DNA from 2 places in the Klebsiella ornithinolytica genome. Region 1 is predicted to be linked to the other one. Evidence: predicted binding sites of a transcription regulator. Region 1 holds the regulator's gene; the other holds the start of a gene.
What was found. Region 1 encodes ArgR, which controls arginine synthesis, uptake and breakdown. Its sites were predicted from a motif close to ANTGAATAAAAATACANT; they were not measured.

Region 1 (7,082 bases):
CAATAATACGGTAGCTGCTTGCGCCTTCTTTTTCGGCTTTAGCCGCCAGTTCATGGCGCATATCCATCGGGGCGCTGCCTACCTGAGAAACAGAGATGGTGCCCATCGACTGCAGGTTTTGAGCTTGTTCCGCGTTGACCTGATGTACGGCGGCGCTAGCGCCGAAGGAGAGAACGGAAGCCAGGCCCAGGGATGCGATGATCATTGAACGTTTCATAATCTTTACTCCAACCATTTGTTGCAGCGGCGGGAGGCTTTATATGGGCCTGGGCCGCTGTGAATTATTCGTATTTAGTTCGTAACCGACAATCATTACGTCTTATTTATAAAGCTCTGCCGTAGCGTGCCAGTGGTCACCGGTACGGGCTTCGATGATGCGATAAGAAGACGCACCTTCTTCCTGAGCTTTTTTGTTCAGCATCTCATGCATATCCATCGGGGAAGAACTCACCGCGCCGACGGAAATGGTACCGATTGACTGACGGCCTTGCGCCTGATCGCTGTTGATAGAGTCAGCGGCGAAAGCGCCAAAGGACAGAACAGACAGGATGCTTAGTGCAGCTACAGTTGTTTTGATTTTCATGATGTTCACCTCGTCGAATCTTATTATTGAGGGCTCTTCGTTTCGTGACCCTCATCACAAAATCAAGTATACACTAATCACCAAAAATATTAATACCACGCTAATGGTTGTATGAGTAAATAATTACAAAGAATTGTCGTTTTTATAACGTATAAGAATTAGAAATGTCATTTACTCGCCATAGAAGTCTGATATAGCGATTAAAATCATATAGATAGGGTATTTTGATATTTTGTGCGCTTCTGGCCCGTTCATTCGGTAAAAGTATGTATAGAGGCCGAAAACCACACTAAATGTTAAAGAAATGCAATATTTTTGAAAAGACCCTCTGGTGGTAACCAGAGGGGAGGCTCTCAGAGTTCCTGTTCAAACAGGACGAGAATGGCGTCGTACAGATCTTTGACGGTGAAGCCTCTGGCCGGGGTCGTAAAGATAGTGTCATCGCCGGCAATGCTGCCGAGAATCCCTTCCGCCTTCCCGAGAGAGTCCAGCAGGCGAGCAATCAGCTGCGCAGCGCCCGGGCTGGTATGGATAACCACGACCGCATCGTTATAGTCGATATCCAACACGAGGTTTTTCAGCGGGCTGGAGGTCGTAGGAACGCCAAGTTCGGCAGGCAGGCAATAGACCATCTCCATTTTGGCGTTACGGGTACGAACCGCGCCAAATTTTGTCAACATGCGGGAGACTTTCGATTGGTTGATATTATCGAAACCTTCTTCCTGCAGCGCCTGGACGATTTCACCTTGAGAGCTGAACTTTTCTTCTTTAAGCAGCAGTTTAAACGCTTTAACCAGTTCTTCTTGTTTTGCCGAACTTCGCATAAGTCACCCAAATTATGGTGGTAAAAACAACATCATTATGCATAGTAATGAATTTTTATGCAAATAATCCGCAGGGGGATAAAGTAAATAATGTTATGAAGGGGGCATATTTTAGCAAATAACCCTGCTAAGGAACATGCCTTCATCACAGCGCGTAAATCGCTGTAAAAGTAAACTAAATGTTATGAGAATGATGTTGTTTTGCCGAGTGAGCTGGGTGTATTGTAACCAATAGTCGATCCGGTACTACGTTTTGCTGGATGGTCAGTCTCAGGGATGAAAATGCGAAGCGGATGCATCGCTGCGCACCAGAACGCATTCTTCAACCATACTTATTGTAATTGTTCATCTTGTGAATTAAGGTCCAGGCGACGGAGTAACGAAAGACTATATTAACCATAATAAGGAGTTTAGGATGAAAGTTGCAGTCCTCGGCGCCGCTGGTGGAATCGGCCAGGCGCTTGCCCTACTACTTAAGACCCAACTGCCTTCAGGTTCAGAACTCTCGTTGTACGACATTGCTCCGGTCACGCCGGGCGTGGCGGTTGATCTTAGCCATATTCCTACCGATGTAAAAATCAAAGGTTTCTCCGGTGAAGACGCAACTCCGGCGCTTGTTGGGGCTGATGTGGTGCTGATTTCCGCCGGCGTAGCCCGTAAACCAGGCATGGATCGCTCCGATTTATTTAACGTTAACGCTGGTATCGTGAAGAACCTGGTACAGCAGATAGCGAAAACCTGCCCGCAGGCCTGCATCGGTATCATTACTAACCCGGTGAACACCACGGTGGCCATCGCGGCAGAGGTGCTGAAAAAAGCCGGCGTTTACGATAAGAACAAACTGTTTGGCGTGACCACGCTGGACATCATCCGTTCAAATACCTTTGTGGCTGAGCTGAAAGGTAAATCCGCATCCGACGTTGAAGTGCCGGTTATTGGCGGCCACTCCGGCGTGACCATCCTGCCGCTATTGTCACAGATTGCTGGCGTGAGCTTCAGCGAGCAAGAAGTTGCCGATCTGACAAAACGCATCCAGAACGCCGGCACCGAAGTTGTTGAAGCGAAAGCCGGTGGCGGTTCTGCCACGCTTTCTATGGGGCAGGCGGCCGCCCGCTTTGGTCTTTCCTTAGTGCGTGCGATGCAGGGCGAGAAAGGCGTGGTCGAATGCGCTTATGTTGAAGGTGATGGCCAGTACGCGCGTTTCTTCTCGCAACCGTTACTGCTGGGCAAAAACGGCATCGAAGAGCGTCAGTCGTTCGGTAAGCTAAGCGCATTTGAGCAACAGGCGCTGGAAGGCATGCTCGATACGCTGAAGAAAGATATCGCCCTGGGCGAAGATTTTGTTAACAAGTAATTGTTCTGATTTGCCAATGATATAAACGAGCGGGCAGCCTTGCCCGCTCGCTGTTTTTAAAGCCTCCGCCGTTTCGCCCCGCTGTTGATTGTTATCAAAATGTGATCGCCTCTGCAACTTCGGCAATCCCTTCCTGATTCTTGATTTTTTGGTCACGCCCCGCCCGAATTTCCACCCGGCTCTTAAGGCGGCCCGGCTTTTGGCTGGCTTATATTGATTCCACCTTGCCGCCATCACCGGGAAAAACATGACCTCCTTAATGCTCAAGCGCAGTGATTACTTCACTAGTGCCGCCCATCCGGTGGCGGTGGAGCACCGCTGCCCGCAGGATATCTTTCCTCTGCATCGCCATGATTTTGACGAAATCGTTATTGTCTGGCGCGGCAACGGATTACACATCTGGAACGGACTGCCGTACCGCATTACCTACGGTGACGTGCTGTATGTGACCCAGCAGGATAGCCATTACTACCAGTCGGTCGATAACCTCGAGCTGGGCAACATCCTGTTTTGCCGCGACCGCCTGCGCCTGGGCACCGACTGGCACAATCTGCTGCCCGGCACGGAAACCCACCAGCAAAGCCGTAGCTGGCGATTAACCCGGGAGTCGCTGGCAGTGATCCGCCAGCACGTCGAGCGCCTGGCCAGCGAGTGCGGCAGGCGGGACCCTGTTTCTTTACGCCTGAGCGAGTCGATATTTCTCGAACTGGTGCTTCTGCTGATGCGCCACCGCTACGCGCCGGACAAGCTGGCCTCTCACGCCCGTCAGGATATCGATCTGGTCATCGCCAGCCTCGGCTCGCGGCTGAATGAGAGATTTGAGCTGGAATCCCTCTGCGCGCAGCACCAGCTTTCTCCGCGTTCGGTACGCGACGCTTTCAAACAGATAACCGGTATGACCATCAGCCGCTACCAGATGCAGCGCCGCCTGTGCCGCGCCATCACGCTGCTCGGCACCAGCGACCTCTCCATTGCAGAAGTGGCGGAGGTAAGCGGTTTTAGCGACAGCAACTATTTCTCGGTCATCTTTCAGAAAAGCTTTAACCAGTCTCCCAGCCATTGTCGACGAGCGCTTCAGGCGCGGGGTCTGGGACGTGGACATTTTCCTTTCTCAGACGATTTATCCTCATCAGGAGACAACCTATGAATATACCCGCCACGCTTAATACCGCGCTATTTGGTATCGGGCTCAATACCTACTGGCCGCAGTTCAGCGGCCTCGAACAGCGCCTGCTGGGCTACCTGCAGGAGATTGAAGAGCAGCTCTCTGCGCCATCGCTCACGGTGCTGAACGGTGGGCTGGTGGATTCGCTGGAGAAAAGCGATGCGCTGGCCCTGCGTCTCAGGCAGTTTTCCCCGGACGTTATTGTGATAGCCATCAGCACCTATGCCCTGAGCTCCACCGTGCTGCCGCTGGTGCAGCAGTTTAGCGTGCCGGTGCTGATCCTGGCCCTCCAGCCGGAGCGGACGTTGCCGTACAGCGTGATTCGCGATCTGCCCGATCGCGGGGCGCGCACCGGCGAGTGGCTGGCGCATTGCCAGGCGTGCAGCGCGCCGGAACTGGCGAACGTCTTTAATCGCGCCGGGATCCACTGGGAAATGATCGTCGGAGCATTGCACAACGATCCCCACGTCTGGCGGGAAACCTGCGCCTGGCTGACGGCGCTGACGCTGAAAAAGCAGCTGGCGCAGACGCAGATTGGCGTGCTCGGCCACTACTACAACGGCATGTACGACGTCTATTCCAACATGACGAACCTCTCAGCGAAGCTGGGCGTTCGCTTCCAGCCGCTGGAGATGTGCGAGCTGCTGAGCTGGCGCGAGCAGGTTTCCGACAGGCAAATAGAAGAGAAACGGCGGGAAATAAGGGAAAAGCTGGTCATCGATGACAGCTGCGATGAGCGGGAGTTGCTGCGGGCAACGCATACCGCCGTCGCTCTCGACGACCTGGTACGGGAAAACAAACTGCACGCGCTGGCGTACTACTACGAAGGCACGCCGGGCAGCGCCCATGAAAATATCGTCACCTCGCTGATTCTGGGCAACACGCTGCTTACCGGGCGGGATATTCCGGTTGCCGGGGAGTACGAAGTTAAAAACGTTATCGCGATGAAAATTCTCTCTTTACTCGGGGCCGGAGGCTCGTTTGCCGAACCTTACGGCATTGATTTCGATGATGATGTCGTGCTGTGGGGGCATGACGGCCCGGCTCATCCGGCGATGGCCGAAGGTGAAGTGCGCCTGGTGCCTTTGCCGGTTTATCACGGTAAGCCCGGCAAAGGGATCTCGATCCAGATGAGTGTACGCAACGGGCCGGTCACCTTCCTGTCGGTGGTGGAGGACGTCAACAACCGGGTGATTTTGCAGTACGCCGAAGGAGAATCGCTGGCGGGAGAAATACTGGATATCGGCAACACCAACAGCCGCTACCGCTTCGCCTGCGGCGCCCGGGCCTTCACCGAAAGCTGGTCGCGCGGCGGGGCGGCTCATCACTGCGCCATCGGTATCGGGCACCACGGTACGACGCTTGAAAAGCTCGCCAGTCTGCTCGGCGTGACGGCTACCCGCATTGTATAACCGCAAAGGAGAACCTTTATGAGTGCAAAAATTGGTATTTTCGCCATCGGTCTTGAAGCGTACTGGCCGCAGTTTTCGGGCATGAAAGAGCGGCTGATGGAGCATCATCAGCGGCTGCTGGAGAAATTCTCGCCGCGCGACGTCGTTGCCGCAGGCATGGTGGACAATCCGGCAAGAGCGCGGGAGGCGGGGCTGCGCTTTCAGGCGGAAGATGTGGATATTATTTTCTGCCACCTGACAACCTACGCCTCGTCCGAGGCCCTGCTGCCGGTAGTGCGCGCGCTGGGCAACGTGACGCTGGTGCTGCTGAACGTGCAGTCGGTTCCCGCGTTGGATCTGGATAGAACCTTGACTATCGACGACTGGCTGGGCAAAGGTTGTACCTGCGCCGGGCTGCCCGAAATGACCGCCGTGCTGCGCCGTTTCGAGCATCCTTTTGCGGTGGTTTCCGGCTACCTTGAAGGAGATACGATCCTTGATGAGAAGATTAGCCAGTGGTGCGACGCGGCCAACGCCTGCCGTCGCCTGAAGTCGGGGAACATCGGCATTCTTGGCCGTCCGTATCCGGGGATGATGGATCTCAACGTCGATGAGACGCAGATTTTCCGCACCTTCGGCAGCTACGTGAAGCATCTGAACTGGGAGGATATCGCGGCCAATATTGCCCACGGCTTTAACCAGGACGACATCGAGCGGGCGGGTCGGGAGGTGAAAGAGGTTTTCCGCCTGCCGGAGGATCTGGATGAGCAGCATCTGACCTCAATGATTGAGGTCTATCTGGCCACCCGCAGGCTGGTGGATGAGCACCGGCTGATTGCGCTGTCGAACCACTTCGAGGTGCAGCCCAGCGGCTATATGCACCAGATTATCTCCGCATCGAATCCGGTCTTCTCCATGCTGACCCGGCAAGGGATCGCCTGCCCGGTTGAGGCCGACGTCAAAACGGCGATCGCGCTGACGCTGATGAAATCCCTGGCCGGCAGCGCAACGCTGACCGAGCTGTATTCGATGGATTTCAATCAGGATCTTTGCATCGTCGGGCACAGCGGGGCGGGCGATCCGGACATCGCCGATGAAAAATCCCTGCTCAAAATGAGCGCCGTCTTCCACGGCAAGCCGGGCAGCGGTTTTCTGACCCAGTTTACCCCGGCCACCGGGCCGGTAACCCTGGCTTCCGTTACTCAGGGGGCCGACGGTCAGTACATGCTGGTGCTGGCCGAGGGCGAGCTTGTGGAAGGCAAAACGCTGCAGCTTGGGGATACGAACGCCCTGTTCCGCTTCCGCAAAGGGCTGCGCGCTTTTGTGGATGACTGGTCCGCCTGCGGCCCGACCCATCACTGCGCGATGGGACGGGGATACCACGCCCAGGCGTTTCATAAACTTGGGCAGCTGTTGAAGATCCCTGTCCACGAGGTGTGATCTTCAGGCGCACGATCGTCCTGATCCAATTGCTGTCGCGCGCCGTACGACCTGTGGGAAGCCCGCTTTCTCCCATTTAATCCTTACTTTTTTGTGATACCCGCTATCGCCTGGCCTCCCTTGGCCGAAATTTGGCCCGGGGAGCCTGACTATTCTCTTGTGAGGTTAATATGAACACGTTATCGACCTGTCCCACGGCCGTCGCCCACGGCAGACGCTACAGCTTTCTGGTCGCCATCGGGGCAAGCATCGGCGGCCTGCTGTATGGCTACGACACGGGCATTATTGCCAGCGCCTTGCTCTTTCTGCGCGAGGATTTCGCCAT
Region 2 (7,082 bases), 660 kb from region 1:
GCACGCTGAGCGCCTCTTCCAGCTGCTGCTGCTCAGCGGCACTCAGAACGCCCACCGTCACCAGCGCTTTAGACCAGGCAACAGAGCCAACGATATCCTGCTCCGCCAGGCGATAGTCGAAGCGCAAAGAGTCGTTGAACTGCTTGAACCGCTGATCTGCTGCCTGAGTAAAACGCCCGCCCCAAAGTGCCATAACCATTTTCCTTAAATTCGTTTAGTTCTGCCGGGTGACGCTTCGCTAACCCGACCTACCGTCTTGTAGGCCCGGCCAGCAATACGCCGCCGGGCATGAAATATTAAGCCAGAATACGCGTGCCGATAGGCGTGCCATTAAATAATGCCGGCAGCTGTTCCGCGTGACGCCAGGAGGCGATATCCACCGGGCGTCCCAGCGCGCGCGCCGCATCCAGCGCGGCATTCACCTTGACGATCATGCCGTCAGTGATAATGCCTTGTTCGATCAGCTGCTCCGCCTTCGCCGCGGTCATCTCCGCGATGCGCTGGCCTTTACCATCGAGAATACCGCTGACATCGGAAAGCAGAATCAGATCCGCGCCGAGGGTCGCCGCCAGCGCAGTGGCCGCCTGGTCAGCATTCACGTTCATCAGCTCTCCTTCATCGGTCACGCCGATCGAACTGACTACCGGCAGGTAGCCGCCGGCCAGCAGGGTGTTAATCAGCGCCGGCGATCCCGGCTGCGCCAGGCCAACGTGGCCCAGATCTTCATCAAGCTGAGTGACCTTCACGCTGTCACCATCGCCAAGGAACAGGCCAACGGACATAATATGGTGTTTCTTCGCCCATGCCAGCAGCGTCTTATTCGCGGTTCCCGCCAGCGCACCGGTAATAATGTCGATCTGATCCGCAGGCGTCACCCGCAGACCGTTTTTCTTGTTCACCGGCAGGTTGAGCTGCTTCATCAGCTCATCCACCACACAGCCGCCGCCGTGAACAATAACCAGCGGGCGATGATGCGTTTCACGATAATTGACCAGCGCGGTAAACAGACGCTCCAGCGCTTCTTCGCTGTCGAGTAAAACGCCGCCGAGTTTGATAATTAATGGGTTCATCATCACACCTTAAATAAGAGACTGCGTTTCAGCGAAGCCGAAACGAATATTCGCGCACTGTACTGCCTGTGCTGCCGCGCCTTTCAGCAGGTTATCTTCCGCCGCCACCACGATGATATGCTGGTCCTGAACCGCAAAACCGATATCACAGAATGGCAGACCTACGACGTTTTTCAATGCGGGCACGCCTTTATCGTATAAACGTACCAATGGCTTATCGGCATACGCCTGCTGGAACACACCGGCAACCTGCTCTTTGCTGACGCCCGGCTTCAGGCGGCAGGTAATGGTTTCCAGAATCCCACGTTTAAAGTTGCCGAGATGAGGCGTAAAAATCACCTCTGCGCCAAGATGGGTCGAGATTTCCGGGTGGTGACGATGGTTGAACACGCCATACGGCTGCAGACTGACTTCACAGAAGCTATTGCCGATGGCCGCTTTACGTCCCGCACCGCTGACGCCGCTGGTGGCGTTGATCACCGGCCACTGGGTAAGATCCAGCAGGTCCGCATCGATCAACGGCTTCAGCGACAGCTGAGCCGCCGTTGGATAGCAGCCCGGTACGGCGACCAGATTCGCCTCTTTCAGTTTGTCGACGCTCCACTCTGCCAGGCCATATACCGCCTGCTCAAGCAGGGCCGGATGCTGATGAGTAAAGCCGTAATATTTTTCGTAGAACGCACCGTCATTTACGCGGAAGGCGCCGGATAAGTCGAACACCACGCAGCCTGCGGCAAGGAACTGCGGCGCCAGGTCGTGGCTCACTTCATGGGCGGTAGCGAGGAAGACGACATCCACCCCGGCGCTAAATTCGCTGATATCTGACATCGGCTGCAGCGGTAAATCCACAATGCCTTTCAGCTGCGGATGCAAATCGGAAATTGATTTCCCTGCATCATTGCTTTGCGCGGAGACCGTCAAAGCGGTTATGGTCATATGAGGATGGCGATTTACATAGGTCACTAGCTCTGCGCCGGCATAACCGCTGGCACCCACAATCAGCGTCTTCAACATCGGGGCTCTTCACCTTCTTACGTCATATTTGTCCAGGAAGCATTTCTCTTCCTCACCCTGTTAAGCCGTAAGCACTTTCCCTACATTTTATGGGTTTTCTTACGCTCAACGATAATGTATTTTTATTCACTAATACTGCATGAATATTGATACTATCATGACCCGAGGTGTGTCAACAATGAAAAACAATTTACCACCCTTTATCGAGATTTACCGCGCATTGATCGCCACACCTTCCATCAGCGCAACCGAAGAGGCGCTGGATCAAAGTAATGAGACTTTAATCAATTTACTCGCCGGCTGGTTCCGCGAAATCGGCTTCAATGTCGAAGTGCAGCCGGTGCCAGATACGCGCAACAAATTCAATATGCTGGCCAGTACCGGCCACGGCGCTGGCGGCCTGCTTCTCGCCGGCCATACGGATACCGTTCCCTTTGATGACGGCCGCTGGACCCGCGATCCTTTCACCCTCACCGAGCACGAAAACAAGCTGTACGGCCTCGGCACCGCCGACATGAAAGGCTTTTTTGCCTTTATTCTTGATGCCCTGCGCGATGTCGATGTCAGTAAGCTGAAAAAACCGCTCTACATCCTGGCTACCGCCGATGAAGAGACCAGCATGGCCGGCGCCCGTTACTTTGCCGAAACGACCCTGCTACGCCCGGATTGCGCCATCATCGGCGAACCAACCTCTCTGCAGCCGGTACGCGCGCACAAAGGCCATATGTCCAACGCCATCCGTATCCAGGGGCAGTCCGGCCACTCCAGCGATCCGGCGCGCGGCGTCAACGCCATTGAGCTGATGCACGATGCCATTGGTCGCATCATGCAGCTGCGCGACTCGCTGAAAGAGCGCTATCACTACGATGCCTTCACCGTACCCTATCCGACACTCAACCTCGGGGCTATCCATGGCGGCGACGCGTCAAACCGAATCTGCGCCTGCTGCGAGCTGCATATGGATATTCGCCCGCTTCCGGGCATGACGCTCAACGATCTCAACGGACTGCTGGATGAAGCGCTGGCACCGGTTAGCGAACGCTGGCCGGGTCGCCTGACCGTCTCCGAGCTGCATCCGCCGATTCCGGGTTACGAATGCCCGCCGGACCACCGGCTGGTCCAGGTCGTTGAAAAGCTACTCGGCGCACAAACTGAAGTCGTGAACTACTGCACCGAAGCGCCGTTTATTCAGACGCTCTGCCCGACGCTGGTTTTAGGTCCAGGCTCTATTAATCAGGCCCACCAGCCGGATGAATATCTGGAAACCCGCTTTATCAAGCCGACCCGTGAGCTGATTACGCAGGTTGTCCACCATTTCTGCTGGCACTAAAAGCCAGCGGATCCCGCCCCTTTTCCTGGGGCGGAACGGTGATTCTGGTCACATTTCCATAAGCAACGCTTATCAAGCGACGTCTGAGTTAAATTTCGCAAATTGCCGCCATTTATTCGTTTGCTGAAGCGATTTCGCAACAATTGACGTGGGGGTTTTTACGTGGCTTTATAAAAGACGGCTGCTTATCCGCCGCTCAACGTTGCAGAGTGCCGGGTATAACAAAATAAAATGAGATGGGGTGTCTGGGGTAACATGAACGAACAATATTCCGCTTTGCGTAGTAATGTCAGTATGCTCGGTAAGGTGCTAGGCGATACCATCAAGGATGCACTGGGAGAGAACATTCTTGATCGTGTCGAAACTATCCGTAAATTGTCCAAGTCTTCTCGCGCCGGCAATGAAGCCAATCGCCAGGAATTGCTCACCACGCTGCAAAACTTGTCCAACGACGAGCTGCTGCCGGTCGCTCGCGCCTTCAGCCAGTTCCTGAACCTGGCGAATACGGCGGAGCAGTACCACAGTATTTCGCCAAACGGCGAAGCGGCCAGCAATCCGGAAGTGATTGCCCGCACCCTGAGAAAACTCAAAGACCAACCTCATCTCAACGAAGACACCATTAAAAAAGCGGTGGAGTCCCTGTCTCTGGAGCTGGTGTTAACCGCTCACCCCACCGAGATCACCCGCCGTACGCTGATCCACAAAATGGTGGAAGTGAACAACTGCCTGAAGCAGCTTGATAATAAAGATATCGCGGATTACGAACACCATCAGCTGATGCGCCGTCTGCGCCAGCTGATCGCCCAGTCATGGCATACGGATGAAATCCGTAAGTACCGCCCGACCCCGGTTGATGAAGCGAAATGGGGTTTTGCCGTTGTTGAAAACAGCCTGTGGGAAGGGGTACCAAACTACCTGCGCGAGCTGAATGAACAGCTGGAAGAGAACCTCAACTATCAGCTGCCGGTTGACTTTGTACCGGTGCGCTTCACCTCCTGGATGGGTGGTGACCGCGACGGTAACCCTAATGTGACCGCCGATATCACCCGTCAGGTGCTGCTGCTGAGCCGCTGGAAAGCCACCGACCTGTTCCTGAAAGATATTCAGCTGCTGATTTCCGAACTGTCGATGGTCGAATGTACCGACGAACTGCGGGAGCTGGCCGGTGCGGAAGGCGCGCAGGAACCGTATCGTTATCTGATGAAAAAACTGCGTACCCAGCTGATGGAAACCCAGGCCTGGCTGGAAGCTCGCCTGAAAGGACAGAAGCTGCCGAAACCTGTCGGCCTGATTACCCAGAACGAACAGCTGTGGGAACCGCTTTATGCCTGCTATAAGTCGCTACAGTCCTGCGGCATGGGCATTATCGCCAACGGCGAACTGCTCGATACCCTGCGCCGCGTGAAATCGTTCGGCGTACCGCTCGTGCGTATCGATATTCGTCAGGAAAGCACCCGCCATACCGAAGCGCTGGGGGAGATGACCCGCTATCTCGGCATCGGTGATTACGAAAGCTGGTCAGAAGCCGACAAACAGGCCTTCCTGATCCGCGAACTGAACTCCAAACGCCCGCTGCTGCCACGTCAGTGGGAGCCAAGCAATGAAACCCGCGAAGTGCTCGATACCTGCCGGGTGATCGCCGAAGCGCCGCACGGATCCATCGCCGCTTACGTGATCTCCATGGCGAAGACGCCATCCGATGTGCTGGCGGTTCACCTGCTGCTGAAAGAGTCCGGTATCGGCTTTGCTCTGCCGGTTGCGCCGCTGTTTGAAACCCTGGACGATCTGAACAACGCCAATGACGTCATGACCCAGCTGCTGAACATCGACTGGTATCGCGGCTTTATTCAGGGCAAACAGATGGTCATGATCGGCTACTCCGATTCGGCGAAAGATGCCGGCGTGATGGCCGCGTCCTGGGCGCAATACCAGGCGCAGGATGCGTTGATCAAAACCTGCGAAAAAGCCGGTATTGAACTGACGCTGTTCCACGGACGCGGCGGCTCTATCGGTCGCGGCGGCGCCCCGGCGCACGCGGCGCTGCTTTCTCAGCCTCCGGGAAGCCTGAAAGGCGGCCTGCGCGTGACGGAACAGGGCGAGATGATCCGCTTTAAATACGGTCTGCCGGAAGTCACCATCAGCAGTCTGTCGCTGTACACCAGCGCAGTCCTGGAGGCCAACCTGCTGCCGCCGCCGGAACCCAAACCGGAATGGCGTCACATCATGGCCGAGCTGTCGGACATCTCTTGTGACATGTATCGTGGCTACGTGCGTGAAAATAAAGACTTTGTCCCTTATTTCCGCTCCGCAACGCCGGAGCAGGAACTGGGCAAACTGCCGCTCGGCTCGCGTCCGGCAAAACGTCGCGCCACCGGTGGCGTCGAGTCCCTGCGCGCTATTCCATGGATTTTCGCCTGGACCCAGAACCGCCTGATGTTGCCGGCCTGGCTGGGCGCAGGTACCGCGCTGCAAAAAGTGGTAGAAGATGGCAAGCAGAGCGAGCTGGAAACCATGTGTCGCGACTGGCCGTTCTTCTCTACCCGTCTGGGCATGCTGGAAATGGTGTTCTCGAAGGCTGACCTGTGGCTGGCGGAATACTACGATCAGCGTCTGGTGAAACCGGAGCTATGGAAACTGGGCGCGGAGCTGCGTGAGCTGCTGTCCAACGGGATCAAAGTGGTGCTCGATATTGCAAACGACTCCCACCTGATGGCCGACCTGCCGTGGATCGCCGAATCTATCCAGCTGCGTAACATCTATACCGACCCGCTGAACGTCCTGCAGGCAGAACTGCTGCACCGTTCGCGTCTGGCGGAAGAAGAAGGTAAAGAGCCGGATCCGCGCGTCGAACAAGCGCTGATGGTCACCATCGCGGGCGTTGCCGCAGGTATGCGCAACACGGGCTAATTTATCAGCCGTTCCCGGTAAGACGATATTTACCGGGAAAAAACCGGATCGCGCCCGATCCGGTTACGCTTTCCCCGGTCCGCATCACGCGGCCGGGGATTTTTATTAATGGTGCAGCATTTCGTCGACAATCTGCTCTTTATGCAGAGCATAAGGATAATACGTCGGCCAGTTATCCATCTCTTTCAGTAGGGCCTCCTGCGAGTCATTGCCCATGAAGATATGGAAATGCTGTGATTTACGCGGTGCGATAATATGATCGCTGAACTGAACAAATTTCGGCGCTTTTGATTCCGCCTGCTGACATTCGAACAGGTAACGCACGCCTTTCTTGCCGGAAGCATAGGTCAGGATCTTATAGCCGGAATAGGTGTATTTACAGGCATTAACGGTTTTGCCAACGTGGAACTCCATCACGTTATCTTCGATCCCAATCTGGTCCACATCGGTGGCATACCCTTTCTTATAATATTCCCGATATTCCGCCACGCTCTTGCCGCCCGCTTTTTTGGCTTTTTGCTCCAGCACCGGATCCAAATCCCCCTTCAGCAGATACGGATTCACCGACTGCCAGATCCCATCCCAGTCGCTCAGCGCCCGATCTTTAACGTCGGCATCGGCAAAAATACCCTCGCTGGCCTTCACCTCCGCCTCCGTTAACGCGGGGCCATGGCTATGGTGGCCGTGAGCAAAGGTCTGAGCACTGGCTAACAGCATGCCAACCCCCAGCGCAAGGGCAGAAATCTTTTTGGTCATCACTC

Region 2: a site for ArgR is predicted at 2,198-2,215, ahead of argC (N-acetyl-gamma-glutamyl-phosphate reductase). Genes of this name have one in related genera too.

The regions. Positions count from the first base shown of each region.
Region 1 is NZ_CP130153.1:516,958-524,039, forward strand. It holds gene yhcN-B (DUF1471 family stress response protein YhcN-B) at 1-217, opposite strand, end outside; gene yhcN (peroxide/acid stress response protein YhcN) at 320-583, opposite strand; gene argR (transcriptional regulator ArgR) at 937-1,407, opposite strand; gene mdh (malate dehydrogenase) at 1,823-2,761, shown strand; gene Q1L34_RS02475 (helix-turn-helix domain-containing protein) at 3,009-3,908, shown strand; gene Q1L34_RS02480 (L-fucose/L-arabinose isomerase family protein) at 3,905-5,338, shown strand; gene Q1L34_RS02485 (L-arabinose isomerase) at 5,357-6,757, shown strand; gene Q1L34_RS02490 (sugar porter family MFS transporter) at 6,928-7,082, shown strand, end outside.
Region 2 is NZ_CP130153.1:5,400,776-5,407,857, forward strand. It holds gene argH (argininosuccinate lyase) at 1-193, opposite strand, end outside; gene argB (acetylglutamate kinase) at 297-1,073, opposite strand; gene argC (N-acetyl-gamma-glutamyl-phosphate reductase) at 1,080-2,084, opposite strand; gene argE (acetylornithine deacetylase) at 2,263-3,414, shown strand; gene ppc (phosphoenolpyruvate carboxylase) at 3,670-6,321, shown strand; gene zinT (metal-binding protein ZinT) at 6,427-7,077, opposite strand.